2 regions of the Serratia sp. 121840015-1 genome follow, and region 1 is predicted to be linked to the other one. Evidence: predicted binding sites of a transcription regulator. Region 1 holds the regulator's gene; the other holds the start of a gene.
The links. The regulator Fur, encoded in region 1, represses iron uptake genes when iron is present. The targets are predictions, from matches to a motif close to ATAATAATGAGAACNACTATCAA.

Region 1 (15,125 bases):
CCTATAGCCGGCACTGCCAAGCCCGCGCCGCGAAAATTCCGCATGATTCATCGTGCGATTCAATCATGATACCCTAATCTGAATCTCTCTCAGTATGAACTTCGCCATGAAATTACATTATCAACTGCTGGCCGCCGAGTCAGACGCGCTGCCGGTGCTGCTGATCCACGGGCTGTTCGGCAATCTGGACAACCTGGGCGTGCTGGCGCGCGATCTGCATAAACAGCACACGGTGATCAAGGTCGATCTGCGCAACCACGGCCTCTCCCCGCGCGCCGACGACATGAACTACGCCGCCATGGCGCAGGATCTGCTGGCGCTGCTCGACGAACTGCAGCTGGAGAAAGCGATCGTCATCGGCCATTCGATGGGCGGCAAAGCGGCGATGGCGCTGACCGCCATCGCGCCCGAGCGCGTCGCCAGGCTGATCGTCATCGACGTCGCGCCGGTGAATTACCAGACCCGCCGCCACGACGAGATCTTCGCCGCGCTGAAGGCCGTCAGCGCCGCCGGCATCACCCAGCGCCAGGCGGCTGCCCAGCTGATGCGCGACTACCTGCAGGAAGAAGGCGTGATCCAGTTCCTGCTGAAGTCCTTCCACAACGGCGAATGGCGCTTCAACCTGCCGGTGCTGATCGAACGCTACGAAGACATCACCGGCTGGCAGGAAGTCCCGGCCTGGCCGCATCCGACCCTGTTCATTCGCGGCGGCCTGTCGCCGTACGTGCAGGACAGCTACCGTGCGGCCATCGCCCGCCAGTTCCCGCAGGCCCGCGCGCACGTCGTCGCCGGCACCGGCCATTGGGTGCACGCCGAAAAACCGGAAGCGGTGCTGCGCACCATTCACCGTTTCCTCGACGAAGCCTGAAAAACGCACTCACCTGGCGAAAAAACGCGCTAAAGATAACGGCTTAGCGCGTTTAGCCCGCAGTTAGGCATTGTCGTCGCTCCATCTGCTGGGGTAATATGGCGCGCTATAATTTTGCCACCGCGCCAGCGCGTTCGCGAACGCCGGTTCGGGGGTGAATTTGGGTTAGGGTTTATTGGCCCGAAGTGTGTTAACCGATGCCTCCGGAAGCGTGCGAGCGCTTTTTGATGCAAACTCCCTTGCAGTACCGCTACCTATGGCAAAAGAACAAACGGATCGCACGACGCTGGATCTGTTCGCAGATGAACGCCGTCCGGGGCGCCCGAAAACCAACCCGCTTTCCCGCGATGAACAGCTTAGAATCAATAAGCGCAATCAGCTACGGCGCGATAAAGTGCGTGGATTGCGGCGCGTAGAGCTGAAAATCAACGCGGATGCGGTGGACGCCCTGAACAAACTGGCGGAACAGCGCAACATCAGCCGCAGCGAACTCATCGAGCAGATGCTGTTGGCACAACTGGCGGAAGAACAGCCGGAACATTGATCTCTTCGGCCGCACGCGCGGCGCGGCGTTAAGGACAACGCCGGATCGACCACGCTTTTCTTCATTCTCCGGCATCGCATAAATGCGATAAAACCCCGGCGCCACTTTCTGGCATGATACGCATTTACCGGTAAGAGACTGCGCCTGTCGGCGCCCGCCCCGGAGGCGAAAGGCTCTTGCCATGGCATCATTTTAATCGGCGTCAGCGGCGGCAGTGCCGGCGTCGAGTAATGCAATTACTTGAATTTAAAGGTTATACGCGATATGGCTACTGTAGGCATTTTCTTTGGCAGCGACACTGGCAATACCGAAAACATTGCCAAAATGATCCAGAAAATTCTCCAGAAACAGTTTGGCGACGACGTCTCTGAAGTGCATGACATCGCTAAAAGCAGCAAAGAAGACCTGGAAGGGTTCGATATCCTGCTGCTGGGTATCCCGACCTGGTACTACGGTGAAGCGCAGTGTGACTGGGATGATTTCTTCCCGACGCTGGAAGAAGTCGACTTCAACGGCAAACTGGTGGCGCTGTTCGGCTGCGGCGACCAGGAAGACTACGCGGAATACTTCTGTGACGCGATGGGCACCATCCGCGACATCATCGAACCGCGTGGCGCGGCCATCGTGGGCCACTGGCCGACCAAAGGCTACCACTTCGAGGCCTCCAAAGGCCTGGCGGACGACAGCCACTTCATCGGTCTGGCGATCGACGAAGACCGTCAGCCTGAGCTGACCAACGAGCGCGTGGACGCCTGGGTCAAACAAATCGTCGAAGAGCTGAGCCTGGCCGATATCGTCGGCTAAGCCCCGGCACTGGCGAAAGGTTGAACAAAGGCCCTGTAAAGTGCATAGTGTGCCCACAGGGCCGTCATCGGCAGCAGGGATTGCTGCGATAGAAGCTACAGATTTGTAACTTCCCACCCCGTCACGGTAGACTGAGATATCGGTTTATCCCATCCATCAAGGCGTTGCATGCAAAACATGCAATAGTGCAATTATATCTTTGTTAACAACCGGCGGTTTCCATTTAGTACAACCGGTTCTATAATGAGACGCATTAACTCTTTGTGCCGACCGATGCCACAGGCGAGTACGCCTCAACTTGATTAGCATAGTAACAGGACTGAATTCGCATGACCGACAACAACATCGCATTGAAGAAGGCCGGCTTAAAAGTCACGCTTCCGCGACTCAAAATCCTGGAAGTACTGCAAAATCCGGAATGCCATCACGTCAGTGCGGAAGATTTGTACAAAAAACTGATTGATATGGGCGAAGAGATCGGGCTGGCAACGGTTTATCGCGTACTGAACCAGTTTGACGATGCGGGCATTGTGACACGTCACAATTTCGAAGGCGGCAAGTCCGTGTTCGAGCTGACCCAACAGCATCACCACGATCACCTGATTTGCCTGGACTGCGGCAAAGTGATCGAATTCAGCGACGAATCCATCGAAGTGCGGCAGCGTGACATCGCCAAGCAGCACGGCATCAAGCTCACCAACCACAGCCTGTACCTGTACGGCCACTGTGAAACCGGTGACTGTCGCGAAGACGAAACGCTGCACGACAAGAAATAAGCCTGACCGGCTATGAAAAACCGCCTCACACCGAGGCGGTTTTTTTATGCCTGCCGTGCAAAGGGCAAAAAAATCCCCGGACAAGCCGGGGGAAAATCATGTCATGAAATATCACAATTGCAGCGGCACTGCTACTCCACGTACTACTCTCACTACAACGTCCGCCCTACGCCGACACGCGCGGGCGAACGCATTCCCCCTTCGTTATACGGCCGCCGCCAGGGCAGCAGGCCGTTGCACCGGGCTTAGACCTTCTCGGCGCGGCTGTAGCGCTTGCCGTCCGGGCTAACCGAACGCACCTGCACCTCACCGGACACCGCAGGCTTGGCCTTGGCGTCATAGCGCTGCCACTGCTTGCCGCCGTCGGTGGAGTACTCGATGCCCAATCCCGGCAGCGCGATATTCGCCTCCAGCTTGCCGCCCGCTACGCGTGCGCCCGGCACCGGCAGACGGTAAGCGACGCCACCTTTGTCCAGCTTGGCCAGTTCACGCTGCCCCAGGATATTGGCGAAGCGCAGCCAGTCTTTCTCCAGCGTCTTGGTATCGACAAAGTGGGTTTCCCCGCCTTTGTATTCGCGGCCGGCGCGATAGTCCTGCTCCCAACCGGCGCGGTGCCAGGCGCGTTCAGCCACCGACAGCGCGCGTGGGAAGATCATGTATTCCATCTGCGGATCGGTGCGCTGGGTTTCGCTCCACAGCTGAGCGGACAGCCCGTAGGCGCCCGGCCACGGCTTGTCGCTCTTGGCGTTGAAGTGGTTGCCGTCGCGGTCGACCGAAGTTTCCGCGTTCTGCGGCATGTTGTCCGGCGCGAAGCTGAACACCTTGCGCTCGTCGCTGAAGCGGGTACCCCAGTAGTAACCGCGCTCGTCCGGGTTCACCTCGTAAGGGAAGTCCATGTAGACGTAGTCCGGGTTGGAAACCACCACTTCATACCCTTTGTTGGCCCAGTCGTTGACGCTATCGAAACCGCCCCAGTACAGGGTATCCCAGAAGTTGACGCCCACGCGCGAGGTGGCGAACGCCTTCGCGTTCTCGGCGTCTTTCAGGCCATCCTGCCAGGCCTGCATTCTGTCGATGCCGTGCGCCTTCACCAGCTTGCTGACCTCTTGGCCGAAGTAGCTCGGCAGATGCTCCATGTCGGCCACCTTGCCTTCTTTGATCATCGTCTGGCACACCTGCGACTTGGCCCACGGCTTGTCTTCGTTGCTCTGATCGATGATGCCTTTGCCCGGCTCCGGTTTCGCCTTGTCGGTGTAGCCGGCGCCCAGGCGAATGTTTTTCGCTTCGTCGCCGCCGAAGTGCCAGGTCTTGATCGGCTGGCCGGCCTCTTTATGCATCTGGGCGATCTCGCCGATCACCTTGTCGACAAAACGCTGGGAAGAATCCAGGCACGGGTTCAGGTAGCTCTGGCGGTTAAAGAACTGCACGGAGGTGGTGTTGGAGGTATCGGTCGGATCCACCAGGCGGAATTCGTTGGCCTCTTGCTCTTTCCCGGCGGCATGCAGCTTTTTATAGCGCGCTTCCATCGAGACCACCGCGGCGCGGGCGTGTGCCGGCATGTCGATCTCCGGGATCACTTCAATCTGGCGTGCCTGGGCGTATTTGATGATGTCGATATAGTCCTGACGGCTGAAGAAGCCGCCGTAGACGTCCGGCCCCTGGCCGTACTGCGGCAGCAGACAGGTGGTTTCGCTCAGATCGTGGCAGCGCTGGCCGCCGACCTCCGTCAGCTCAGGCAAACCGGGGATCTCGATGCGCCAGCCTTCGTCATCGCTCAGGTGGAAGTGGAATTTGTTGAGCTTGTAGGCCGCCATCTGATCCAGCAGGCGCAGCACCGCGTCCTTCTTATGGAAGTTGCGCGCTACGTCGAGGAAAATGCCGCGATACTGGAAGCGTGGCGCATCGCTGGCGTCCAGCGTGGCGATCTTGCCGCTGCCGTCGCTCGGCACTAACGACAGGATCGACTGCAGCCCGTAGAACACCCCGGCCTGATCGAAGCCGATCACCCGCGCCTCTTTCTTGCCGATTTTCAGCTCATAGGCGCCCGGCACCGCCATCGCGCCTTTAAACTTGCCCGGCTGGATGTCGGTCTTGATCGGATAGCCGTTGGCCTGAACCGGCACACCCAGCAGCGCGAAGCGCTGGTTGACGACGTCTGCCGCCGGCTTGACCAGCGTGCTCAGATCCGGCGATACCCCTTTGCGCAAATCGACGTCCTGCGCGTGAACCTTCACCTGCATCGGCGTCGGCACGATCTGGCCGCGCAGCGCGCCGGCAGGCAGCGTCTGCAGATCGGCATTGCTGACAAAGCGCGAAGCCGGCGTCATCAGAATGTTTTTGTCGTCCTTGGTGCGCTTCCACTGGTCGCCGGTGAACGGCGCCACAAACTGGTCCAGGTTTTCGGTGTCGGTATTCGCCAGCATTTTCGGCTTGGCGTCGCCGGACGTGGCATACCAGCGCGGCAGGAAGTCGTTTCTGAACAGCTGCCAATATTCGGCGACCACCGGGATTTCCACCGCCTTACCGGCCGGGAAGCCGCTGAATTTGGCGGTCGGCTCCAGCTTGTACAGATCGCCGGTGAGGTGAGCAATCTTGAACTGGTCGTTGTCTACCCGCAGGGTCTGGCGCGGGCTGTGGAAATAGATGACCCAGTCTTTACCGTCGATCGCCTGGCCGTCGTTGCTGAGGGTGAACAACACCCGGTTGCATGAGGCCCAGTCGGCGCCCAGCGCCGCGCAATCCACGCCGTTTTCGCCGGCGCGGTTATCCAGCATTTTTACGTTCAGCTTCAGCTGGCTCAGCTGATCCACCAGCTGTTGATCGGCCATGGCGTTTCCCATGCTGCCCAGAAATCCCATCGTTGCCGTCAACGCGGCTAATGCGCTCAGTTTGAATGCGTTCATGTTCTTGTCCTTCTTAATTATTGTTATCGCGAATTTCTTGCCACAGCTTGCCGCACTTGGCGTCGTAGGCCTGACCGTTACCGCTGTGCACCGCCATAATGCAGTTCTGATAATCCATCACCCGCACCGTTTCCTGCGCGGCGAACTGCTGGTGCTGCTTCTCTTGTTTCAGCACGTTCAGCACCGCCTTACAGGGTTGCAGACGCTCCGGCGAACCTTCGGCGGTGTTGATGCAGGCGCTGTAAGCCTGCTTCAATTTGGCGTCTTCCGGCGGTGCGGCGGGTTGCGCACAGGCGCTCAAGGCCGCGGCGGCCGCCAACATCAGCATGATTTTTTTCATCGTTGAATTCCCTTAACTGCCCCCGGCGGCGAGGCCGGGGAACGCATCAGAAGATGGTGAATGGCGCGATGACCATGAACTTGACGTCTTTCTCGTCCTGGAAGATGTTGCCGTAACCGCCGCCCCAGCTCGGGATGTTGGTGTGGTTGTCATACTGGGTGTAGTGCAGCTTGATCAGGGTGCCCTTGGCGCGCCCTTCCTGGATGGTGTACATCGCGTCCAGGCTCCAGGCGCTTTCCTTCAGGCGCAGGCTCTGATCGTAGATCGGGTTGGTGCTCGGCTTGGCGTCCCAGGCGTAAACGTAGGAGCCGCCGACCGCCATGCCCGGCAGGTTCCAGTTGCTGAGGTCATACATCACGCCGGCGTACACCGCTTTCTCACCGTTGGCGTTAAAGTCGGAGCGGTTATCCCACCACACGTCCAGACGACCGTTGGACGAGGCGTAGGTCGGGGTCATGCGCTGCAGGAAGAAGCCCTGGTTGCCTTCCGCCTTGACCATGGTGCCTTCCAGACGCCAGTTGAACTGCCCGGTGGTGTAACCGAAGGTCAGCGCCTGCAGCCAGGCCAGGCCGTCGTAGATGCTGTTCGGATCGTTCTTGTCGCTGATGCGGTCTTCCGCACCGTAGAACTGGTAACTGGTGGTCAGCGGGTTGCCGAGCACATCGAATTTGTAAGACGCCTTGGTGAAGTATTGATTCACATAACCCTGCGCCTGGCCGAAGGCGGCTTCCAGCACCAGATCGTTTTTGAAATCGTACTTGGCGCCCAGCGAGTGCAGGTAGGAGACGCGCGTTTTCTTATCGTTCTGGCGGAAGTCGTCCATCTCGATATGCCACGGCGCCTTGTATTTATCGGTCCACATGTAGGAGAAGCTCAACGCACCGGCGTCGCCGTAGTCGAACTTGGCGCCGGCTTCGGCCCCCTGATAGGTGCCCGGCATAAAGCTCCAGTGCGGCGCCAGCAGGGTTTGGCCGCTCGGCTGAATATAGCCGGCGCGCGCCCAAACCGGGCCGTATTTGAATTTGGCGGCGGCTTTGTACAGGCTGACGCCGCCTTTGTCACCGGAATAGTCTTCGTCGTAGGTACGGTTTTTCGAGGAGAACGCGATCTCGTTCGGGTGGCCGCTGGCGCTGGATTCCGCCAGCTCGATGGCGGTAAAGGCACCGACGTCCAGACCAAACATGTCCCAGGCGTAGCCCGAAGCGAAATCCAGGCTCAGGTTGGCGGTGGAGTGCGACAGGTTGGTGGTGTATTGGTTGTAATCCTTGCTGTCCGGATTGAGATCTTTACGGTCGCGCTCACGTTGCCAGTAATAAATGCCGCCGGTCAGCGTGGAATCATCGATAAACCCTGCGGCTTTCGCCTCAGGCGCCATGGCAAACCCTGTTCCCAACAGCGCGCCCGCGACTGCGAGCGCCAGCGTTTTACGCTGAGCACCGTGCGTACCCATATTGAAATTCCTCTTTGACTTAACTTAAAAGTTGCAGCCGCCTGTGTTCACCACTGCCCTGCACGACTGCCAATAAAAAACCCGAACGGGTAAAAAATATTGCCGACGAGATGTTATTCCCACAGCACTAATTGCTACAGACAGACTATTTTTCGCGACGCGAATTATCAAATGAAAAATGAGGGAGATTTGTCAAAGTATGACAAGGAGCACATATCAGTGAGAATTTGTTACGCTGGTGATCATAGAGGGTGTCGAATAAAAAATTCAATTAAATCAGAATAAATTGAGATACAAGGTCAACCAGAGACGATTAATGGTTTCAGCCTGACTAAATTCGTCAGTCAGACGATAAAAATTGAGAGCGCTCTCCAAATGAAATTAATTCGCATCACGAATATATAAGAAAAAGTGAAGACTAATAGGACCAATATAAGAGAACTAATGGGTTAATGCGTCGCCATTAATTAAACGCACCCCGGATAAAATGAGAGAGGAATAGATCGCGAGCTGAGCGCAGGCATAAAAAAGCGCGGCTTAAAGCCGCGCTGATTCATTAATTTTCGAGGCTAATAAGATTAGCCTTCGATTTTCGCCCAGGTGTCACGCAGGCCGACGGTGCGGTTAAACACCAGATGCTCGGCCGACGAGTGACGGTTGTCGGCGCAGAAGTAACCTTCTCGCTCGAACTGATAGGCTTTCTCCGGCTGTGCAGCCGCCAGGCTCGGCTCGACGAAGCCGTGCTTGATGACCAGCGATTCCGGGTTGATGGTGGAGAGGAAGTCCTCCGCCGCGCCCGGATTAGGCACGCTGAACAGGCGATCGTACAGGCGAATTTCCGCCGGCAGCGCGTGCGCCGCTGACACCCAGTGGATCACGCCCTTCACCTTGCGGCCGTCGGCAGGATCTTTGCTCAGCGTTTCCGCATCGTAGCTGCAGAAGATGGTGGTGATCTCGCCCGCTTCGTCCTTCTCGACGCGCTCGGCCTTGATCACGTACGCATTGCGCAGACGCACTTCCTTGCCCAGCACCAGACGCTTGTACTGCTTGTTGGCTTCTTCGCGGAAGTCGGCGCGATCGATATAGATCTCGCGGCTGAACGGCACATCGCGGCTGCCCATTTCCGGTTTGTTCGGGTGGTTAGGCATGGTGACCATTTCCACCGCATCGCCCATGTTCTCGATGACGATTTTCACCGGATCCAGCACCGCCATGGCGCGCGGCGCGTTCTCGTTCAGATCGTCGCGGATGCAGGATTCCAGCGCCACCATCTCGACGTTGTTGTCTTGCTTGGTCACGCCGATGCGCAGGCAGAACTCACGAATCGAGGCGGCGGTATAACCGCGACGGCGCAGACCGGAGACGGTCGGCATACGCGGATCGTCCCAGCCTTCGACGATCTTCTCGGCCACCAGCTGGTGCAGCTTGCGCTTCGACATGATGGCGTATTCGAGGTTGAGACGCGAAAACTCGTACTGACGCGGGTGGCAAGGAATGGTGATGTTATCCAGCACCCAGTCATACAGACGGCGGTTATCCTGGAATTCCAGGGTGCACAGCGAATGGGTGATCCCTTCCAGCGCATCGGAAATGCAGTGGGTGAAATCGTACATCGGATAGATGCACCATTTATTGCCGGTCTGGTGGTGTTCGGCGAACTTGATGCGGTACAGCACCGGATCGCGCATCACGATAAACGGCGAAGCCATATCGATCTTGGCGCGCAGGCAGGCGGCGCCTTCGGCGAACTCGCCGTTGCGCATCTTCTCGAACAGCGCCAGGTTCTCTTCCACGCTGCGGCCGCGGTATGGGCTGTCTTTGCCCGGCGCGGTCAGGGTGCCGCGATATTCACGGATCTGCTCCGGCGACAGCTCATCGACGTAGGCCAGGCCCTTGGTGATCAGCTCAACCGCATACTGGTGCAGCTGATCGAAATAGTCTGAGGAGTAACGAACGTTGCCGCTCCACTCAAAGCCCAGCCACTCCACGTCGTGCTTGATTGACTCCACGAACTCGATGTCTTCTTTCACCGGGTTGGTGTCATCGAAACGCAGGTTGCACTGGCCCTGATAGTCCTTGGCGATGCCGAAGTTCAGGCAGATGGACTTGGCGTGGCCGATATGCAGATAGCCGTTAGGCTCCGGCGGGAAGCGGGTATGTACCGACGTGTGTTTCCCCGACGCCAGATCTTCATCGACGATCTGACGGATAAAATTGGTTGGGCGGGCTTCAGCCTCACTCATTTCACTGTTCCTCAATGCAAAGCGCTACACATAACCGCCTATGATCCAACAAGCCACGTCTGGAAACAACCGTTTGTTTCACGAAAAATGCGGCGCGTTGCACCGTCGGCGCGCAGCGCACCGCCGTGGGGCGAAACGGAATAAAAAAAGCGGGAAGAGATCGCTCTCTTCCCGCCAAGTCGGGGTAAACTCCGCCATGATGCGTGGCCGGCCCCCGGTACTACTCAGGTAAAAACGGTCTTACTTTTGGATCTCGTACAGCTTGGTCTGACCGGCGACGACAGAGCCGCTGGCCAGCGCCGCCAGGCCGGCGTAGTCGTCAGAGTTGCTGACCACCACCGGGCTTATCATCGAACGCGCGTTGGCGTTCAGATAATCCAGATCCAGTTCCAGAATCGGTTGACCGGCTTTCACTTCCGCGCCCTCTTCCACCAGGCGTTTGAAGCCCTGGCCTTCCAGCGCGACGGTGTCGATCCCCATGTGCACCACGATCTCGGCGCCCTTGTCGGTTTCCAGGCAGAACGCGTGGTTGGTATTGAAGATTTTCACCACGGTGCCGTCCGCCGGCGCCACGACGATGTTGTCGGTCGGGCGAATCGCCAGGCCGTCACCTACCGCCTTGCTGGCGAAAGCTTCGTCCGGCACCTGATCGAGCGCCACGACTTCACCGGTCACCGGCGCCACCAGCGTTTCAAACGCGACTTTCGGTGCGTTCGGTACCGCCTGCGGTTTGGCTTCCGCAGCAGGAGCCGCCGCCGGGGCCGCCGCTGCCGCTACCGGGCCGGCTGCAATCACGTTGCGCATTGCGCTGGCGATAAGTTCAGCACGGGTGCCGACGATCACTTGCACGCTCTGCTTGTTCAGACGGATAACGCCGGATGCGCCGAGGCGTTTCGCCAATGCGTCGTTCACCAGCGCGGAGTCTTTCACGTTCAAACGCAGGCGAGTGATGCAGGCATCGATGCCGGTCAGGTTGTCGGAACCGCCGATCGCGCCGACGTAGCGACGGGCCAGCGTGGTAGTTTCGTTCTCGTCTTTACCGGCGTTGCTGTTGACGTTGACGTCATAACCGTCGGTTTCGTCACCGGCAACCGCCAGCTCGCGGCCCGGGGTCATCAGGTTGAACTTGTTGATGGTGAAGCGGAACACCACATAGTAGATAACGAAGAACACCAGACCTTGCGGGATCAGCATGTACCAGTGGGTCGCCAACGGGTTGCGCGACGACAGCACCATATCCACCAAACCGGCGCTGAAGCCGAAACCGGCAATCCAGTGCATGCTGGCGGCGATGAAGACGGAAATCCCGGTCAAGATCGCGTGAAGCACATACAGCACCGGCGCCACAAACATGAAGGAGAATTCCAGCGGTTCGGTGATGCCGGTAAAGAAGGCAGCGAATGCCCCCGCCATCATGATCCCCAGCACTTTCGCCTTATTCTCAGGGCGCGCGCAGTGATAGATAGCCAGCGCTGCGCCCGGCAGACCAAACATCATGATCGGGAAGAAGCCCGCCTGATAACGGCCGGTGATGCCGACGACCGCTTTACCGGCTTCGATCGACTGCTGGCCGCCAAGGAAGTTAGGGATATCGTTGATGCCGGCCACGTCGAACCAGAACACCGAGTTCAGCGCGTGGTGCAGGCCGACCGGGATCAGCAGACGGTTGAAGAAGGCATAGATGCCCGCGCCGACGGAGCCCAATTTCTGGATGTGTTCGCCGAAGCTCACCAGAGCGCCGAACACCACTGGCCAGACATACATCAGGATGTAAGCGACCAGGATCATCAGGAAGGAAATGAGGATCGGCACCAGACGGCGGCCGCTGAAGAACGACAGCGCCTTAGGCAGCTCGACGCCGCTGAAGCGGTTGTACACTTCGGCGGAGATGATACCCACCAGAATACCGACGAACTGGTTTTCAATTTTGCCGAACGCGGCAGGCACCTGGTCGAGGGGGATCTTCTGAATCATCGACACGGCGGCCGGTGAACAGAGGGTGGTCAGCACCAGGAAACCGACGAAGCCGGTCAGTGCGGCAGAGCCGTCCTTGTCTTTGGACATGCCGTAGGCCACACCGATGGCGAACAGCACGGCCATATGATCGATAATGGCTGAACCGGATTTGATAAATAATGCGGCAAGCGCGTTGTCGCCGCCCCAACCAACAGGGTCAATCCAGTACCCGACGCCCATCAAGATGGCGGCGGCAGGCAGCGTGGCGACCGGCACCATCAGCGCCCGTCCCACCTTTTGCAAATAACTAAGAATGTTCACCTTTTCCCCCTATGTTGTCCGCGGACGGACCCTATTAGTAGTTTATTTGGATCTCTCACTACCTTTTTAGAAACAATGCTTGGCACGTATCACTCATGCCGAGTGTAAAAAATTTATTTTGTATCGCAAATTAAAACCTCCCTTTTTGTGATAAATATCACCAAAAAGTAGTCTTTCCCTCCCAGATTGCTGGCCATCACACAAAACTTATTTTATCATTCAAAAAATCAACCGGACGGACGATTCACGCGAGAATCATAAAGCTGGGTTACGCTTAGGACTCCCGCAGGCCCGTACAGTATAGCTTTAGTTTACTTATCCCAAGAGGTGTTAGATGAGACTTATCCCACTGAAAGATACCGCACAAGTCGGCAAATGGGCCGCGCGTCATATCGTTCAACGCATCAACGCATTCAAGCCAACCGCAGAGCGCCCGTTTGTCCTCGGCCTGCCTACCGGCGGCACGCCGCTGGAAGCCTACAAACATCTGATTGCGATGCACAAAGCAGGTGAAGTAAGCTTTAAGCATGTTGTGACTTTCAACATGGACGAGTACGTTGGCCTGCCGCAGGAACACCCGGAAAGCTACCACACCTTCATGTACCGCAACTTCTTTGACCACGTTGATATCCCTCGTGAAAATATCAACCTGCTGAACGGCAACGCCGCGGATGTCGACGCCGAGTGCCGCCAGTACGAAGAGAAGATCAAGTCTTACGGCAAAATTAACCTGTTCATGGGCGGCGTGGGCATCGACGGCCATATCGCGTTCAACGAGCCGGCTTCGTCTCTGGCTTCGCGCACCCGCATCAAAACGCTGACCGAAGACACCCGCATCGCCAACTCGCGCTTCTTCGGCGGCGACGTCAGCCTGGTGCCGAAATATGCGCTGACCGTCGGCGTGGGCACGCTGCTGGACGCGGAAGAAGTGATGATCCTGGTGACCGGCCACGCCAAGGCGCAGGCGCTGGAAGCCGCGGTGGAAGGCAACATCAACCACATGTGGACCATCAGCTGCCTGCAGTTGCACGCCAAAGCGGTCGTGGTGTGCGACGAGCCGGCCACCATGGAGCTGAAAGTCAAAACCGTCAAATATTTCCGCGAGTTAGAAGCGGAAAGCGTGAAAAGTCTTTAATCTTTGCAGGGGGCTACGATGTTCGCTTTAACCCACGGCCGAATCTATACCGGCCACGACGTACTTGATGACCATGCAGTCATTATCGCTGATGGGCTGATCGAGAGAGTCTGCCCGGCGGCTGAATTGCCCGCCGGCATCGAAACGCGCGACCTGGGTGGCGCCATCCTGGCCCCTGGGCTTATCGACGTGCAGCTGAACGGCTGCGGCGGCGTCCAGTTCAACGATTCGCTGGAAGCGATTTCGGAAGAAACGCTGGAGATCATGCAGCGCGCCAACGAGAAATCCGGCTGCACCAGCTATCTGCCGACGCTGATCACCAGCAGCGACGAATTCATGAAGCACAGCGTCGACGTGATGCGTGCTTATCTGAAAAAGCACCAAAACCAGGCGCTGGGCCTGCACCTGGAAGGGCCGTACCTCAGCCCGGTGAAAAAAGGCACCCATAACCCGGCGTTCATTCGCAAGCCAACTCAGGACATGATCGATTACCTGTGCGCCAACGCCGACGTGATCACCAAGGTGACGCTGGCGCCGGAAATGGTTGAGCCGCACGTTATCAAGCAGCTGACCGAGGCCGGCATCGTGGTCTCCGCCGGCCACTCGAACGCCACCTACGATCAGGCGCGCACCGGCTTCGCCGCCGGCATCAGCTTCGCCACCCACCTGTACAACGCCATGCCGTATATCACCGGCCGCGAACCGGGGCTGATGGGGGCGATCTTCGATACGCCGGAGGTCTATACCGGCATCATCGCCGACGGCCATCACGTGGCCTGGGCGAGTATCCGTAACGCCAAACGCCTGAAAGGTGATAAATTGGTATTGGTCACCGACGCGACCGCACCGGCAGGTGCAGATATTGACCAATTTATTTTCGCCGGTAAAACAATATACTATCGGGATGGGCTGTGCGTGGATGAGAACGGTACCCTGAGCGGTTCCGCACTGACCATGATCGAAGCGGTGCAAAACAGCGTCGAGCATATCGGCATCGCGCTGGACGAAGCGCTGCGCATGGCGACGCTGTATCCGGCGCGCGCCATCGGCGTCGAGCAGCGTCTGGGCACCATCGAAGCCGGCAAGGTGGCTAACCTGACCGCCTTCACCCGTGATTTCAAGATCACCAAAACGCTCGTTAACGGTAACGAGGTTTAATTCAATGAACAGCGAGTAACATTATTGATGAGCACTGGCGGACAAGCACAAATAGGGAACGTTGACTTAGTCAAACAGCTTAACGGCGCGGCAGTTTACCGCCTGATCGACCAGCAGGGCCCGATCTCGCGCATTCAAATTGCCGAACTCAGCCAGCTTGCCCCCGCCAGCGTCACCAAAATTACTCGCCAGCTGCTGGAGCGCGGGCTGATCAAAGAAGTCGATCAGCAAGCCTCCACCGGCGGCCGCCGCGCGATCTCCATCGTGTCGGAAACCCGTCATTTCCATACCGTCGCGGTACGTCTCGGCCGCCACGACGCCACCATCACCCTGTATGACATGAGCGGTAAATCGCTCAGCGAAGAACACTATCCGCTGCCGGAACGCACCCAGGAAACGCTGGAAAATGCACTGTTCGCCGCCATCGCCCAATTCATCGAAGCAAACCAGCGCCGCCTGCGCGAGCTGATCGCCATCGCGGTGATCCTGCCCGGCCTGGTGGATCCGGCGCTGGGCGTGGTGCGCTACATGCCGCACATCAGCGTCAGCAACTGGGCGCTGGTCGACAACCTGCAGCAGCGCTTCAACGTCACCAGCTTCGTCGGCCACGACATCCGCAGCCTGGCG
Region 2 (15,125 bases), on a different contig from region 1:
GCGGCTACTCTGGCTGCGGGTTGACGACGGGCTTCAAGGCCGTCCCATCCCGGCCGTATAGAGAGAAAACGTATAAACCTCGCGGCGCTTAGCACTAAATAGCAGATGTTTTTCCCAGGCTGCGCGAGCCGCCTGCGGAGTTGATTGTCGCTCCAACACCAGATTAACCGTTCAATTTGATAACCGGTTCAGTCTCAATGATTAGTAAGCCTTTACTTTATCTCATTCTGATCTGATACCTGGTTATCGGCCGGCCAGCCGTGCCGGTTTTTTTGTCGCCTTAGGCTGAATCGTTCCAACTGATGAACGCGCCTTGGGGGACATCTTGGCTCACCGTCGGTGGGCCTTTTGAACGCGCGGAACCGCGATCCCGCGCTGGTGGAGGAGTCAGTCATGAACGAAAAACACGGGTGTTCCTGTGCGCGCCATTTGGCGCAGGGTTTTGCCAGGCAGTCGATCAACGCCGGGGAGGGCGAAATCTATCAAATCTCGCTGATGAGCGCGCTCATCGACGGGGTTTACGAGGGGGAGACCACCATTGCCGAGCTGCTCAAGCACGGCGATTTCGGCCTTGGCACCTTCAATCACCTGGACGGCGAACTGATCGCCTTCGATCAGGAAATACACCAGCTGCGCGCCGACGGCAGCGCCCGGCCGGCCGGCCTGCAACAGAAAACCCCCTTCGCCGTCGTCACCTTTTTCCAGCCCAGCGTCAGCCAGCAATTCGACCGGCCAATCACCAAGGCGCAGCTGCACCAGTGCATCGACGAGCAGGTCGCCTCGCCGAACCTGTTTTGCGCGGTGCGGGTCGACGGCGAGTTCAGCCACGTGGAAACCCGTACCGTGCCTCGCCAGGAGCGGCCCTACCGCCCGATGCTGGAGGCGATAGAAGAGCAGCCGACCTTCTCGTTCCATCAGCGGCGCGGCACGCTGGTCGGTTTCCGCTCGCCGGATTACATGCAGGGCATCGGCGTGGCCGGCTATCACGAACACTTCGTTACCGACGACCGCAGCGGCGGCGGCCACGTGCTGGACTACCAGCTCGATCATGGCCGTCTGCAGTTCGGCGTCATCACGCGTCTCAATCTTCAGTTACCGCATGATGCGGATTTCTTGCGCGCCAACCTCTGCCCAGAGGATTTGGATCGCGCGATTCGTTCCGCCGAGGGCTAACCCCGGCGATCGTTTTCTTAGGAGGTGGAACCATGGCACAGGAAAAAACAGGCAATGACTGGCAATGCGGCGCCGATTTGGTGGTGAAAAACCTGGAAGCGCAGGGCGTCAAACACGTTTTCGGCATTCCGGGCGCCAAGATCGACCGGGTGTTCGACTCGCTGGAGGACGCGCCATCGATTGAAACGGTGGTGGTACGGCATGAGGCCAACGCGGCCTTTATGGCGGCGGCGGTCGGCCGCTTGACCGGTAAGGCCGGGGTGGCGCTGGTCACCTCCGGGCCGGGCAGTTCCAACCTGATCACCGGGCTGGCCACCGCCACTTCGGAAGGGGACGCGGTGGTGGCCTTCGGCGGGGCGGTGAAGCGCGCCGACAGCCTGAAACAGACGCACCAGAGCATGGATACCGTCAGCATGTTCCGGCCGGTGACCAAGTATTGCGCCGAAGTGCATGCCGGTTCGGCGATTTCCGAAGTGATCGCCAACGCCTTTCGCCGCGCCGAGTTCGGCCGGCCGGGGGCATCGTTCGTCAGCCTGCCGATGGATATCGTCAATGAACCGGTCAGCGCGCCGGTGCTGGCCGGCTGCCGCTTGCCGCGCATGGGGGCCGCCGCGGCGGACGACATTCAGGCGGCGGTGAAACTGATCCGCCAGGCCAAATGCCCGGTATTGCTGCTCGGCCTGCAGGCCAGCCGGCCGGAGAACAGCGAGGCGGTGCGCCATCTGCTGTACCGCACCCATATGCCGGTGGTCGGCACCTATCAGGCGGCGGGGGTGATCGACGTCAACCACTTCGCCCGTTTCGCCGGCCGCGTCGGCCTGTTCAACAACCAGCCGGCCGATCAGCTGTTGCAGAAGGCCGATCTGGTGGTGAGCGTCGGTTATGATCCGATCGAATACGATCCCTGCATGTGGAACAGCCACGGGCGGCTGAAACTGGTGCACATCGACGTGCTGCCGGCGGATATTGATACCTGCTATCGGCCGGACGTTGAGCTGGTGGGCAACATCAGCGCCACGCTGAACATGATGACCGAAACGTTCACTGAGGCGGTCTGCGTGCCGCCGGAGGTGGAGCTGATCCTCACCGATCTCGGCCGCCAGCGCACTGAACTGGCGGAGCGCGCCGCCCGCCGCGGCGGCATGCCGATCCACCCGCTGCGCATCGTCAAGGAGCTGCAGGACATCGTCAGCGACGACGTAACCCTGTGTGTGGACATGGGCAGTTTCCATATCTGGATCGCCCGCTACCTGTACAGCTTCCGCGCCCGCCAGCTATTGATCTCCAACGGCCAGCAAACCATGGGGGTGGCGCTGCCGTGGGCCATCGGCGCGGCGCTGGTGCGCCCCGGCGATAAAGTGGTGTCTATCTCCGGCGACGGCGGGTTCATGCAGTCGAGCATGGAGCTGGAGACTGCGGTGCGGCTGAAAAACAACATCGTGCACGTCATCTGGGTCGATAACGCCTACAACATGGTGGAGATGCAGGAAGTGAACAAATACCAGCGCAAATCCGGCGTGGAGTTCGGGCCGATTGATTTCAAGGCCTACGCGGAATCCTGCGGCGCGGTCGGTTTCGCCGTGCAGTCGGTGGACGATCTGCGGCCGATGCTGCGCAAGGCGATGGCGATCCAGGGGCCGGTGGTGGTGGCCATTCCGGTCGACTACGCCGACAACTATAAGCTGATGGCGCAGATGAACTTCAGCCAGATGATTTAATTTCATCATCATCGGGCGGTTTCACCGGGGCAGGCCGCTTGCGCGCCTGCCCGTTTTTATGCGCGGAATTTGTCCTTTACTTCGCTAACTGCATGATTTATTGCTATCCGTTGGGCTGTTTTTTCACCACTGGGGATAGCGCAATGAAAAGAAAAGCAATAACGATCGGGCTGCTGGCGTTGGCGATTGCCGGCGGCGCGCGGGCCAATACGCTGGTCTACTGTTCCGAAGGCTCGCCGGAAGGCTTCAACCCGCAGCTGTTCACCTCCGGCACCACGGTGGACGCCAGTTCGGCGGCGATCTACAACCGGCTGGTGGACTTCAAACCCGGTACCGTCGAGCTGCAACCCAGCCTGGCGGAAAGCTGGGAAGTGAGCGAGGACGGCAAGCGCTATACCTTCCACCTGCGCAAGGGCGTGGCATTCCAGAGCAATAAATATTTCACGCCTACCCGCGATTTCAACGCCGATGACGTCATCTTCTCGTTTATGCGACAAAAGGACGACAACAACCCGTATCACAAGGTCTCCAACGGCGCCTACACCAACTTCGAGTCGATGGAGTTCGGCACGCTGATCGACCGGATCGTCAAGGTGGACGATCACACCGTGCGCTTTGAGCTCTCCCGCGCCGAGGCGCCGTTCGTCGCCGATCTGGGCATGTACTTCGCCACTATTTTTTCGGCGGAATATGCCGACGCGATGCTGAAGGCCGGTACGCCGCAGCGGGTGGACAACGATCCGATAGGCACCGGGCCGTTCCAGCTGGTGCAGTACCAGAAGGACGCGAAAATCCTGTACAAGGCGTTCGACCGCTACTGGGAAGGCAAACCGAAGATCGATCGGCTGGTGTTTTCGATCACGCCGGATGCGACGGTGCGTTACGCCAAGCTGCAAAAGAACGAGTGCCAGGTGATGCCGTTCCCCAACCCGGCGGATCTGGCGCGCATGCGGCAGGACGGCAACCTTCAGGTGATGGAAAAATCCGGCTTGAATATCGGCTTCCTGGCGTTTAATACCCAGAAAAAACCGTTGGATAACGTCAAGGTACGCCAGGCGTTGGCGCTGGCGGTCAACAAGCCGGCGATCATCGAGGCGGTGTTCCACGGCGCCGGCCAGCCGGCCAAGAACCTGCTGCCGCCGACCCAGTGGGGCAGCAACGCGCAGCTTGAAGACTACCCGTATTCGCCGGAGCGGGCGAAGCAGCTGTTGCAGGAAGCCGGGCTGGGGCAGGGGTTTGACATCGATCTGTGGGCGATGCCGGTGCAGCGGCCCTATAACCCCAACGCCAAGCGCATGGCGGAGATGATCCAGGCCGACTGGGCCAAGATCGGCGTGCGCGCCAAAATCGTCACCTTCGAATGGGGCGAATATTTGCAGCGGATTAAAAACGGCGAGCACCAGACGGCGCTGATGGGCTGGACCACCGCCAACGGCGATCCGGACAACTTCTTCGGCCCGCTGTTCACCTGCGCTTCGCTCGGCGGCTCCAACTCGGCGAAATGGTGCTACAAACCGTTCGACCAGCTGATCCTGCAGGCGCGCGAGGAGAACGATCACGCCAAGCGGGTGGCGATGTACCAGCAGGCGCAGGTGATGATGCACGATCAGATGCCGGCGCTGATGATCGCGCACTCGACCATTTTCGAACCGGTGCGCAAGGAAGTGAAAGGCTACGAAATAGACCCGTTCGGCAAACACATCTTCAAGCAGGTGTCGCTGGAGAAGTAACGAAAAGGCCGGGGTAACCCGGCCTTTTTCATGCCTGCGGCGCGTCGCAGTGATAGCGGCCGCGCGGGATCACCAGCGGGGTGTGGGACAGCGGATCGTCGATGATCATGCACGGCATGCCGAACACCCGTTCCACCAGCTCGGCGGTGATGATTTCCGCCGGGTTCCCCTCCGCCACGATCTTGCCGTCGCGCATGGCGATGATGTGATCGGCATAGCGGCAGGCGTGGTTGAGATCGTGCAGCACCGCGATGAGGGTTTGGCCGTGCTCGCGGTTGAGCTGGCGGAACAGATCCAGCAGCTCGATTTGGTGCGCGATGTCCAGATAGGTGGTCGGTTCATCCAGCAGCAGCAGCGGCGTTTGCTGTGCCAACGCCATCGCCACCCAGACGCGTTGGCGCTGCCCGCCGGACAGCTCGTCGACGCTGCGGTCCGCCAACTGGCTGACGTTGGTGGCCGCCATGGCGGCTTCCACCGCCTGTTTGTCGGCCTGCGTCCACTGTTTCAGCAGGCTCTGGTGCGGATAGCGGCCGCGCGATACCAGGTCCGCCACGGTAATGCTGTCCGGTGCGATCGAAGTTTGCGGCAGCAGCCCAAGCTCGCGCGCCAGCGCCTTGGTGGCGAAGCTGCTGATGTTTTTGCCGTCCAGCATCACCTCGCCGGCGCTGGGTTTGAGCAGGCGGCACAGGGCGCGCAGCAGCGTCGATTTGCCGCAGGCGTTCGGCCCGACGATCACCGTGAAGGCGCCGTCGGGGATCGCCACGCTCAGATCGTCAGCGATGATTTTATTGTCGTAGCCCAGCTTCAGGTGCGAGGCGTGCAGGCGGTGGCTCATGGCGTTATCACTTTTCATTATCTGCGGGCCTCACGGATGAGCAGCCAAATCAGGTACAGGCCGCCGATGCAGACGGTCACGACCCCGACCGGCAGTTGGATCGGCGCAAAAAGATGTTGGGACACCACGTCGGCGCCGAGCAGCAGCGTCGCGCCCATCAGCGCCGAGGACGTCAGGGTGACCGAGGATTGTCCAGCCAGGCGGCGGGCGATCTGCGGCGCCGCCAGCGCGATAAAGGAAATCGGCCCGGCGGTGGCGGTGACGGCGGCGGTGAGGGTGACGCCGAACAGCATCAGCCACAGCCGGCTGCCTTCGGCGTTCACGCCCAGTGCGCGCGCCGTGTCGTCGCCCATTTCCAGCAGCTGCAGCCGTTTGCCCATCAGCAGCGCGGCCGCGGCCGCCAACACGATGAACGCCGTAGCGGGCTGGGCTTTCTGCCAGGTCATGCCGTTGAGTGAACCGGCCTGCCACATGGCGGCGTCCATGGCGCGCTCCAGCGAGGCGGTGATGATCAGCCAGGTATTGGTGGAGACCAGCACCGCGCTGATGGCGATGCCGACGATGATCAGCCGGAAGCCGGCGATGCCCTGGCGCCAGGCCAGCAGGTAGATGGCCAGCGCGGAGAGAATGCCGCCGGCCAGCGCACCGCCGGCGATGTAGTAATAGCCGCCGTTGAACAGGGTGATGGCGATCAGCGCGCCGGTGTAAGCCCCCATGTTAAAGCCAATCACGTCCGGGCTGCCGAGCGGGTTGCGGATAATCGACTGGAAGATGGCGCCGCTCATGCCGAGTGCGCCGCCTAACAGCAGCGCCATGGCGATACGCGGCAAGCGCCATTGGGTAACCACGGTGACCAGATTTTTCGGCGCCTCGCCGCTGAGCGCGGCAAAGACCTGTTCCAGCGAAAGCTGCAGCGTGCCGTAGCACAGCGCGGCAACGGCCATTGCCAGACACAACGCCAGCAGCGAAAGATTGACCAACAGCAGGCGCAGCGGCATGCGCCAGTTGATGACGCCGTCTGGGCGGCCGATATGCAACGTGTGGGGCAGACTCATCACAGACCCCCCAGCGTTTTCTTGCGGCGCACCAGCCAGATCAGCACCGGCGCGCCGATGAAGGCCGCCACGATGGAAACCCGCAGCTCACCGGCCGCCAGCAAACGGCCGACCACGTCGGCGCACAGCAGTAAAATCGGCGCCAGCAGCATGGAGTAGGGCAGGATCCAGCGCTGGTCGGGGCCGACCCACCAGCGGGCGATATGCGGCACCATCAGGCCGATGAAACTGATTGGGCCGACGGTGGCGGTCGCCGCACCGCACAGCAGCGTGATGGCGATCACCGCGACGACCTGAGTCAGCACCACGCGCGCGCCGAGCGCGATAGCCAGGTCTTCCCCCATGCCGATGGTATTCAGCGGCCGGGCGATGAGCAGCGTCAGCAGGCAGCCGAGCAAAATGGCGGGGGCGGTAACCGGCAGCGTGGACAGCGTGCGGATATCCAGCGTGCCGGCCTGCCAGAAGCGCAGTTGGTCGAAGGTTTGTGGATCGATCAGCGACAGCCCGGTGGTGATGCCGAGCAACACCGCGCCGATCGCCACGCCAGCCAGCGTCAGCCGCACCGGGTTGATGCGCCCGCCCGCCAGCGTGCCGATCAGGTAGACCAGCAGGGTGGTGAGGGCGGCACCGACGAAGGCGTAGGCCATATAGCTTTCGGTGGTGGCCGCGCCGAAAAACATGATGCCGATGACCACGGCGAAGCTGGCGCCGGCGTTGATGCCGAGCACGCCGGGATCGGCCAACGGATTGCGCGTCAACGCCTGAATCAGCGCGCCGGCGGCGCCGAGCGCCATGCCGGCCAAGATGCCCGCCAGCGTGCGGGGTACCCGGGCGTTGAGAATGATGGTGCTGTCGGAACCGCTCGCGGCGCCCTGCAGGCTGAGCCAGACGGTATGGAAGGGGATGGCTTTGGAACCCAGCATCAGGCTGGCAATGATGCACAGCAGCAACAGCGCCAAGCCGATACCGAACCCGGCGATGCGTTTGAAGCCACTGACGTAAGCTGCGTGCGGTGCGGACGAAAGCGTCCGCTCAGTCGGAGTGGGTACGTTCACACCGGTAACTCCTGTATGATTTTTATTCTCATTGTTATTTGCGTTCATGCGGGCGCTAATAGTAGCACGAGTTTACGCCCGCATGCACCCGCCGGTTGGTGGCGCAGGTGCGTTGACGATGTTAATAACTATTGATATTTCAATTGATTGAATGTGAACGGTTGCCCTGTTTATGGCAAACGTCGGCAGGAGGCTGGCCTGCCGACGGCGTGGTTCAGGGCTTTTTGAACAGCCGTTCGATTTGGTTCAGCATGTTGGTGGCGCTGTAGTAATCGAGACGGAAAGTGTCGTTGCCGACGGCGTAGACGTGCCGCTGTTCCACCGGCTCCAGATGTTTGAGGAACGGGTTGGTCAGCACCTCTTGCACTTTACGCTCGTTGGTGGCGAACAGGATCAGCGTTTTGCCGTTCAGGCCCTCGGCCATTTTTTCGCCGGAGATCTGGATGATGTCATGGCGTTTACCCATGCTGGCATTGCCTTTGGCGCTTTCCGGCGGGGTGGCCAGTTGGAAGCCGAGCTGGGTCAGCAGTTTGCCCTGGGCTGACCCCGGTGTCCACAGCATGGCCTCGCGGCCGTTGTCGGCATACACCAGCGGGGTGGTCGGCTGCGGCGGCAGCGCGATCGCCTGCTTCACTTGCTCCACGCGCTGTTCGAAACGATCTTCCGCCTGTTTGGCGCCGGCTTCATGGCCGGTGATCTCGCCGAGCTCGCTGGCCAGCTGTTGCCAGCTTTTGTCGCCATAATCGAGCACCAGCGTCGGCGCAATGGCGGACAGCTGATCATACAGTTTCAACGCCGAATCCCCGCCGGTTGCGGCGACGACGATCAAATCCGGCGCGGCGGCGGCGACGGCTTCGGCATTGGGCTCCACCTGATACAATCGTTCGACGTGGCGCTGTTTGGCTACCTCGCTCCACTGGGTAAAGAAGCCTTGTTTATCGGCCACCAGAGGGTTCGGGCTGGTGGCGCCGCTGGCGACCACCGGGGCGTCGATAGCCAGCAGCGTGCCGGTGATGGTGACGCTGGTGGACACGATGCGCTGCGGCGGTTTTTCCAGCGTGAACTTCCCTTTGGCGCTGTCGATGGTGCGCGGCCAACTGCTGTCGGCAGCGGGGGCGGACGGTTTCTGCCCGTCGCTCTTGTCGTCCGGGCCGCAGCCGCTGAGCAGCAGGCTGGAAGTGGCGATAAATGCAATGAACAGCTGGCGTAAGGATAGGGTCATGAGCGGGCTCTTTCTTTCCTTGAACTAAGGCGTATCAATCCGGCGGCGGATTGGCTGCGTGGTGGATGCCCGCTAATTTACCATTCAAGCCGCCAAAATGATAACCATTCGTATCTTAGCGTGTGGTGAATAGAGAGAATAAGAAGAAGGGGAAGTGAGTGCGGCAGAAACGAAAAAAGTGCCAAAAGGCGCTTTTTTCTGAATTGGTGGGTCGTGCAGGATTGATTCGGCCCGTGGCCTCACCCTGCGGGCAACGCTGCGCGTTGTCGTATCGCTGCGCGATGCTCGAACCTCTACGGCTATCCGCCTATTTCATAGCCGGCCCCTTCGGGCCAGCGCAAGCGCTGTTCAAAAGCATAAATGCTTTTGTCTTATCCTGCACGACTCGGTGAACTCTGTCGGCAAGAAGATTAAGTCGGGTTTAGGGGGGCGCAGAAACGAAAAAAGCGCCAAAAGGCGCTTTTCTCTGAATTGGTGGGTCGTGCAGGATTCGAACCTGCGACCAATTGATTAAAAGTCAACTGCTCTACCAACTGAGCTAACGACCCGCAGAAGTGGTGGGTGATGACGGGCTCGAACCGCCGACCCCCTCCGTGTAAAGGAGATGCTCTACCAACTGAGCTAATCACCCACTTCAGGACTTCCAGGTACTGCTAAACGAGAGAATGATGGTGGGTGATGACGGGCTCGAACCGCCGACCCCCTCCGTGTAAAGGAGATGCTCTACCAACTGAGCTAATCACCCTCATTCGTTCTCATTTTTACTCAACAAGATGGTGGGCGATGACGGGCTCGAACCGCCGACCCCCTCCGTGTAAAGGAGATGCTCTACCAACTGAGCTAATCGCCCCGTCTTGTTGGAGTCGCATTATAGGGATAGTTCAAAGTGAGTCAACGGTTTTTAAAATGATTTCAATCGTTCGCCGCAAATTTAGGCAGGGCGCGATAATTATCGCCAACGGCGCCGATTCTTTGCGCAACGCTATGCGAAACTCGCCGCAAAACGCGCGAAATCGACCGGTGCAATATCGTGTCGGCGTTGAGGAATTAGCGCGTGGTGATACAATGTCGTCCACTCTTTTTTCAATTCCGAGCAATCGTCGGCAACCGCCGACACGCGTTGCGTAATAAGGCAGTGAACCCAATGAAAATCAAAACCCGTTTTGCACCGAGCCCGACCGGCTATCTTCACGTCGGCGGCGCGCGTACCGCACTTTACTCCTGGTTGTTCAGCCGCCATGCGGGCGGTGAGTTCGTTCTGCGTATCGAAGATACCGATCTGGAACGCTCCACCCAGGACGCGATCGACGCAATTATGGATGGCATGAACTGGTTGAACCTGGATTGGGATGAAGGCCCGTATTTCCAGACCAAGCGTTTCGATCGTTACAACGCGGTCATCGACGAGATGCTGGAGCAGGGCACGGCCTATAAATGCTATTGCTCCAAGGAACGTCTGGAAGCGCTGCGCGAGAAGCAGATGGAAAACGGCGAAAAGCCGCGTTACGACGGCCACTGCCGCGACAGCCAGTGCAGCCACACCGACGACGAGCCGCACGTGGTGCGCTTCCGCAACCCGCAGGAAGGCTCGGTGATCTTCGACGACAAAATTCGCGGCCCGATCGAATTCAGCAACCAGGAGCTGGACGATCTGATCATCCGCCGCACCGACGGTTCGCCAACCTATAACTTCTGCGTCGTCGTCGATGACTGGGACATGGAAATCACCCATGTGATCCGCGGCGAAGACCACATCAACAACACCCCGCGCCAGATCAACATTCTCAAAGCGCTGGGCGCGCCGGTGCCGGAATACGCGCACGTGTCGATGATCCTCGGCGACGACGGTAAAAAGCTGTCCAAGCGTCACGGCGCCGTCGGCGTTATGCAGTACCGCGACGACGGCTATCTGCCGCAGGCGCTGCTGAACTATCTGGTGCGCCTGGGCTGGTCCCACGGCGATCAGGAGATCTTCTCCATCGATGAGATGAAAGAGTTCTTCACGCTGGAAGCGATCAACAAATCCGCCAGCGCGTTCAACACCGAGAAGCTGCAGTGGCTGAACCACCACTACATCAACCATATGCCGGCGGAAGAAGTGGCGGTGCATCTGGCATGGCACGTTGAGCAGCTGGGCATTGAAACCCGCAACGGGCCAGAGCTGAAAGACATCGTCAAACTGCTGGGCGAGCGTTGCAAAACGCTGAAAGAGATGGCGGAGTCCTGCCGTTACTTCTACGAAGACTTCAGCGAGTTCGACGCCGACGCGGCCAAGAAGCACCTGCGCCCGGTGGCGCGTCAGCCGCTGGAAGCGGTGCGCGCCAAGCTGGCCGCCATCACCGTCTGGACGCCGGAAAACGTGCACGACGCCATTCAGGGCACGGCGGATGAGCTGGGTGTCGGCATGGGTAAAGTCGGCATGCCGCTGCGCGTTGCGGTGACCGGCGCCGGCCAGTCGCCGGGCATGGACGTGACCGTGCATGCGATCGGCCAGAAGCGTTCGCTGCAGCGCATCGACATGGCGCTGGCTTACATCGCCGAGCGCGAAGCGCAAGCCTGATTCGCTGATACGTCATAAAGAAAAAGCCCCGTGGAGCGATCCCGGGGCTTTTTTCATGGCGGTGCGTCAGGCTTGCTCGCTAGCCGGCAGCCCCGGGCGGTAGGCGAGGAAATACATCAGCCCGACAAAGCCGGCGCCTCCCAGCGCGTTGCCGAGAAATACCGCGACGAAATTGGGCAGATACTGCTCCCAGCCCATGCCGCCGGCAAAGATGGCCGCCGGGATGATGAACATGTTCGCCACCACGTGCTGGAAGCCGATGGCGACAAAAGCCATGACCGGGAACCACATGCCGATCACTTTGCCCGGCACATCCTTGCTGGCGAAGGCTAACCATACCGCCAGGCACACCAGCCAGTTGCAGCCGACGCCGGAAATAAAGGCGTGCAGGAAGTCCGCATCCACTTTGGCCTGCGCGATCGCCAGCGTTTTATGCAAGAACGCACCTTCGGTCAGGCCCAGCAAATGACCGAAGAAGTAGGCGACGGCCAGGCTGCCGGCCAGGTTGGCCAGGGTGACCCAAAACCAGTTACGCAGCACGGCGATGGCGGGGATTTCGCGGGCAAACCAGGCCATCGGCAAGGTCATCATGTTGCCGGTCAGCAGTTCGCCACCGGCCAGAATGGTCAGGATCAAACCGATAGGAAAGACCGCGGCACCCAACAGGGCGCCGAAAGAGCCCCATTCGGCCGGCAGGGTGCCGATGACGTGAATATCCAGCAGAAAGCCGGTGGCGATAAAAGCGCCGGCGAGAAAGCCCAGAATCAACAGATTAGCGAGAGGGGCGCGGCTTTTGTTTACCCCGGCCTGAACGGCGAGGGCGGCGATTTCTTTTGGTGAATGCAAAGACATGACGGACTCGGTTTATAGTAATGAAGTTTGTGGCGCGGGCAGTCTATGCCGCTCGGGAGTCCGACTCAAGCGCATTTCACTAACATTCCGTTAATTAAAAATCAATGTGATATGCAGGGTCTTTTGCCATTTTGAGATGTAGCGCGCAAAATGGATGAACTCTGCACAAAGTGATGATTTTTTGGCGCCAAACATGCTGATTTGGCGGCTTTTTCAACGCTTGATTCAGGAATTCAATTTAGCCGTTGACAGCTTTGAGCGGGTTTCATATCATGCGCCCCGTTCACAGCACAAAGTGATTGTGGAACGGGGCTATAGCTCAGCTGGGAGAGCGCTTGCATGGCATGCAAGAGGTCGACGGTTCGATCCCGTCTAGCTCCACCAACCTTCTTCTCAGAGAGGTTGGGGAATACCGTAACGCCGGTCAACGCGTACCACTTTTGTGGGGCTATAGCTCAGCTGGGAGAGCGCTTGCATGGCATGCAAGAGGTCGACGGTTCGATCCCGTCTAGCTCCACCACCATTTAAAAAGCCGACCTTAGGGTCGGCTTTTTGCTTTGCGTTATTTCACCTTCGCCGAATGCAGGCCAACAAAAAAGGCGCCCGCAGGCGCCTTGTTATCGCAGTCGGCTCGAGGCTTAGCCCAGCACCAGACCCGCGATGGAAGCGGACAGGATGCTGACCAGCGTAGAGCCGTACACCAGCTTCAGGCCAAAGCGCGACACCACGTTGCCCTGGTGTTCGTTCAGGCCCTTGATCGCACCGGCCACGATGCCGATGGAGGAGAAGTTGGCGAAGGACACCAGGAACACCGACAGGATCCCCAGGCTGCGCGGCGACAGTTCGGCAGACACTTTCTGCAGCTCCATCATTGCCACGAACTCGTTGGAAACCAGCTTGGTGGCCATGATGCTGCCAACCTGCAGGGCTTCGTGTTTAGGAATCCCCATGATCCAGGCGAACGGATAGAAGAAGTAGCCGAGGATTTCCTGGAAGCTCAGGCCGAAGATGGCGCTGAACACACCGTTGAGCGCGGCGATCAGGGCGATGAAGCCGATCAGCATCGCGGCAACGATAATCGCTACTTTGAAGCCGGCCAGGATATATTCACCCAGCATTTCGAAGAAGCTCTGGCCTTCGTGCAGGTTGCCGAGGTGCAGCTCTTCTTCTTTATTGGTGTCGTACGGGTTGACCAGCGACAGCACGATAAAGGTGCTGAACATGTTCAATACCAGCGCCGCCACCACGAACTTGGCGTCCAGCATGGTCATGTAGGCACCGACGATGGACATGGACACTGTAGACATCGCGGTCGCCGCCATGGTGTACATGCGCTTTTCCGACATCTTGCCCAGGATATCCTTGTAGGCGATGAAGTTTTCGGATTGGCCCAGGATCAGCGAGCTGACGGCGTTGAACGACTCCAGCTTGCCCATGCCGTTCACTTTCGACAGCACGGTACCGATAATACGGATGATGAACGGCAGCACCTTGATGTACTGCAGAATACCGATCAGCGCCGAAATGAAGACGATCGGGCACAGCACCTTCAGGAAGAAGAACGCCAGGCCTTTGTCGCCCATGCCGCCGAATACGAAATCAGTCCCTTGTCCCGCAAACCCGAGCAGTTTGTCAAACAGCGCGGCAAATCCTTTTACGAAGCCCAAACCCGCTTCCGAATGCAGGAAAAAGTAGGCCAGCAGTACTTCGATAACCAGTAGTTGAATAACATAGCGAATGCGGATGCTTTTACGATCGCGGCACACCAACAGGGCCAGGATCGCCACCACCACTATCGCCAACGCAAAGTGCGCAATATGGGACATGTTTGCTCCAAATTTGAGGCAGGCTGAATTTCGGCTGTCATTTTATGTAACGCTACGTTTAAAAACGAGACTTCTATTGCAAATATGGAAAATCATAGCGGGAGTTCTCCTAAAGTGTTGCGCAAAAGCATAAAAAATCAAGACGTTAAAGCGGCAATAGGAAATTCGTATTCTTGTGCTAACCTATCTTTCAGGGGTATTGCAGCCAAAATCCCATCAGAAAAGCACGGAAATCGGCAAGCTCCGCGCTGAACCCTTCGATAAAACCGTTAATGTTGGCTATTACAGAGATAAGTTTTACCGCTCTAAATGCGCTTGATAATTATTATCATTTATATAGAGTGGAGATAAACGTAATTTCAGTAAGGGTTCAACATATGCTGAACAGTCGCGTGGTTGAAACCACCTCCGGGCGCTCCGCCAGGAAAATCAAACTCTCGCTGATGGGGCCCGCCTTCATCGCCGCTATCGGCTATATCGATCCCGGTAACTTCGCCACCAACATCCAGGCCGGCGCCTCGTTCGGCTACAGCCTGCTGTGGGTGGTGGTTTGGGCCAACGTGATGGCGATGCTGATCCAGCTGTTGTCCGCCAAGCTGGGCATCGCCACCGGGAAAAACCTGGCCGAGCATATTCGCGATCGCTTTCCGCGGCCGGCGGTGTGGGCTTATTGGGTACAGGCGGAGATCATCGCCATGGCGACCGATCTGGCCGAGTTTATCGGCGCGGCGATCGGCTTCAAGCTGCTGCTCGGCGTTTCCCTGTTGCAGGGCGCAGTGCTGACCGGCATCGCCACCTTTTTAATCTTGATGCTGCAAAAGCGCGGGCAAAAGCCGCTGGAGCTGGTGATTGGCGGCCTGCTGCTGTTCGTCGCCGCCGCTTATATCGTCGAGCTGGCGTTCTCCCAGCCGCAGCTCGCGCCGCTGCTGAAGGGCATGGCGCTGCCCGATCTGCCTAACGGCGATGCGGTATTTCTGGCCGCCGGGGTATTGGGCGCCACCATCATGCCGCATGTGATCTACCTGCATTCGTCGCTCACCCAAATCGGCGGCGAGCACGACAAGGCGGAGCGCTATGCCGCCACCAAAGTCGATGTCGC

Region 2: fepD (Fe(3+)-siderophore ABC transporter permease) is a predicted target of Fur. The motif match lies at 7,582-7,604, and genes of this name have one in related genera.

What each region holds. Positions count from the first base shown of each region.
Region 1 covers NZ_JBSEYF010000003.1:354,701-369,825, reverse strand. The annotation lists gene ybfF (esterase) at 95-868, shown strand; gene ybfE (LexA regulated protein) at 1,125-1,412, shown strand; gene fldA (flavodoxin FldA) at 1,677-2,216, shown strand; gene fur (ferric iron uptake transcriptional regulator) at 2,546-2,992, shown strand; gene ACUXAC_RS17995 (beta-N-acetylhexosaminidase) at 3,238-5,895, opposite strand; gene chiQ (ChiQ/YbfN family lipoprotein) at 5,909-6,235, opposite strand; gene chiP (chitoporin ChiP) at 6,282-7,685, opposite strand; gene glnS (glutamine--tRNA ligase) at 8,264-9,928, opposite strand; gene nagE (N-acetylglucosamine-specific PTS transporter subunit IIBC) at 10,169-12,205, opposite strand; gene nagB (glucosamine-6-phosphate deaminase) at 12,540-13,340, shown strand; gene nagA (N-acetylglucosamine-6-phosphate deacetylase) at 13,359-14,498, shown strand; gene nagC (DNA-binding transcriptional regulator NagC) at 14,526-15,125, shown strand, end outside.
Region 2 covers NZ_JBSEYF010000001.1:260,446-275,570, forward strand. The annotation lists gene budA (acetolactate decarboxylase) at 394-1,173, shown strand; gene alsS (acetolactate synthase AlsS) at 1,206-2,891, shown strand; gene ACUXAC_RS01245 (ABC transporter substrate-binding protein) at 3,035-4,621, shown strand; gene ACUXAC_RS01250 (ABC transporter ATP-binding protein) at 4,650-5,456, opposite strand; gene fepG (iron-enterobactin ABC transporter permease) at 5,474-6,511, opposite strand; gene fepD (Fe(3+)-siderophore ABC transporter permease) at 6,511-7,566, opposite strand; gene fepB (Fe2+-enterobactin ABC transporter substrate-binding protein) at 7,781-8,788, opposite strand; tRNA gene ACUXAC_RS01270 (tRNA-Lys) at 9,261-9,336, opposite strand; tRNA gene ACUXAC_RS01275 (tRNA-Val) at 9,344-9,419, opposite strand; tRNA gene ACUXAC_RS01280 (tRNA-Val) at 9,458-9,533, opposite strand; tRNA gene ACUXAC_RS01285 (tRNA-Val) at 9,563-9,638, opposite strand; gene gltX (glutamate--tRNA ligase) at 9,933-11,348, shown strand; gene ACUXAC_RS01295 (formate/nitrite transporter family protein) at 11,415-12,200, opposite strand; tRNA gene ACUXAC_RS01300 (tRNA-Ala) at 12,509-12,584, shown strand; tRNA gene ACUXAC_RS01305 (tRNA-Ala) at 12,645-12,720, shown strand; gene ACUXAC_RS01310 (NupC/NupG family nucleoside CNT transporter) at 12,839-14,026, opposite strand; gene ACUXAC_RS01315 (Nramp family divalent metal transporter) at 14,404-15,125, shown strand, end outside.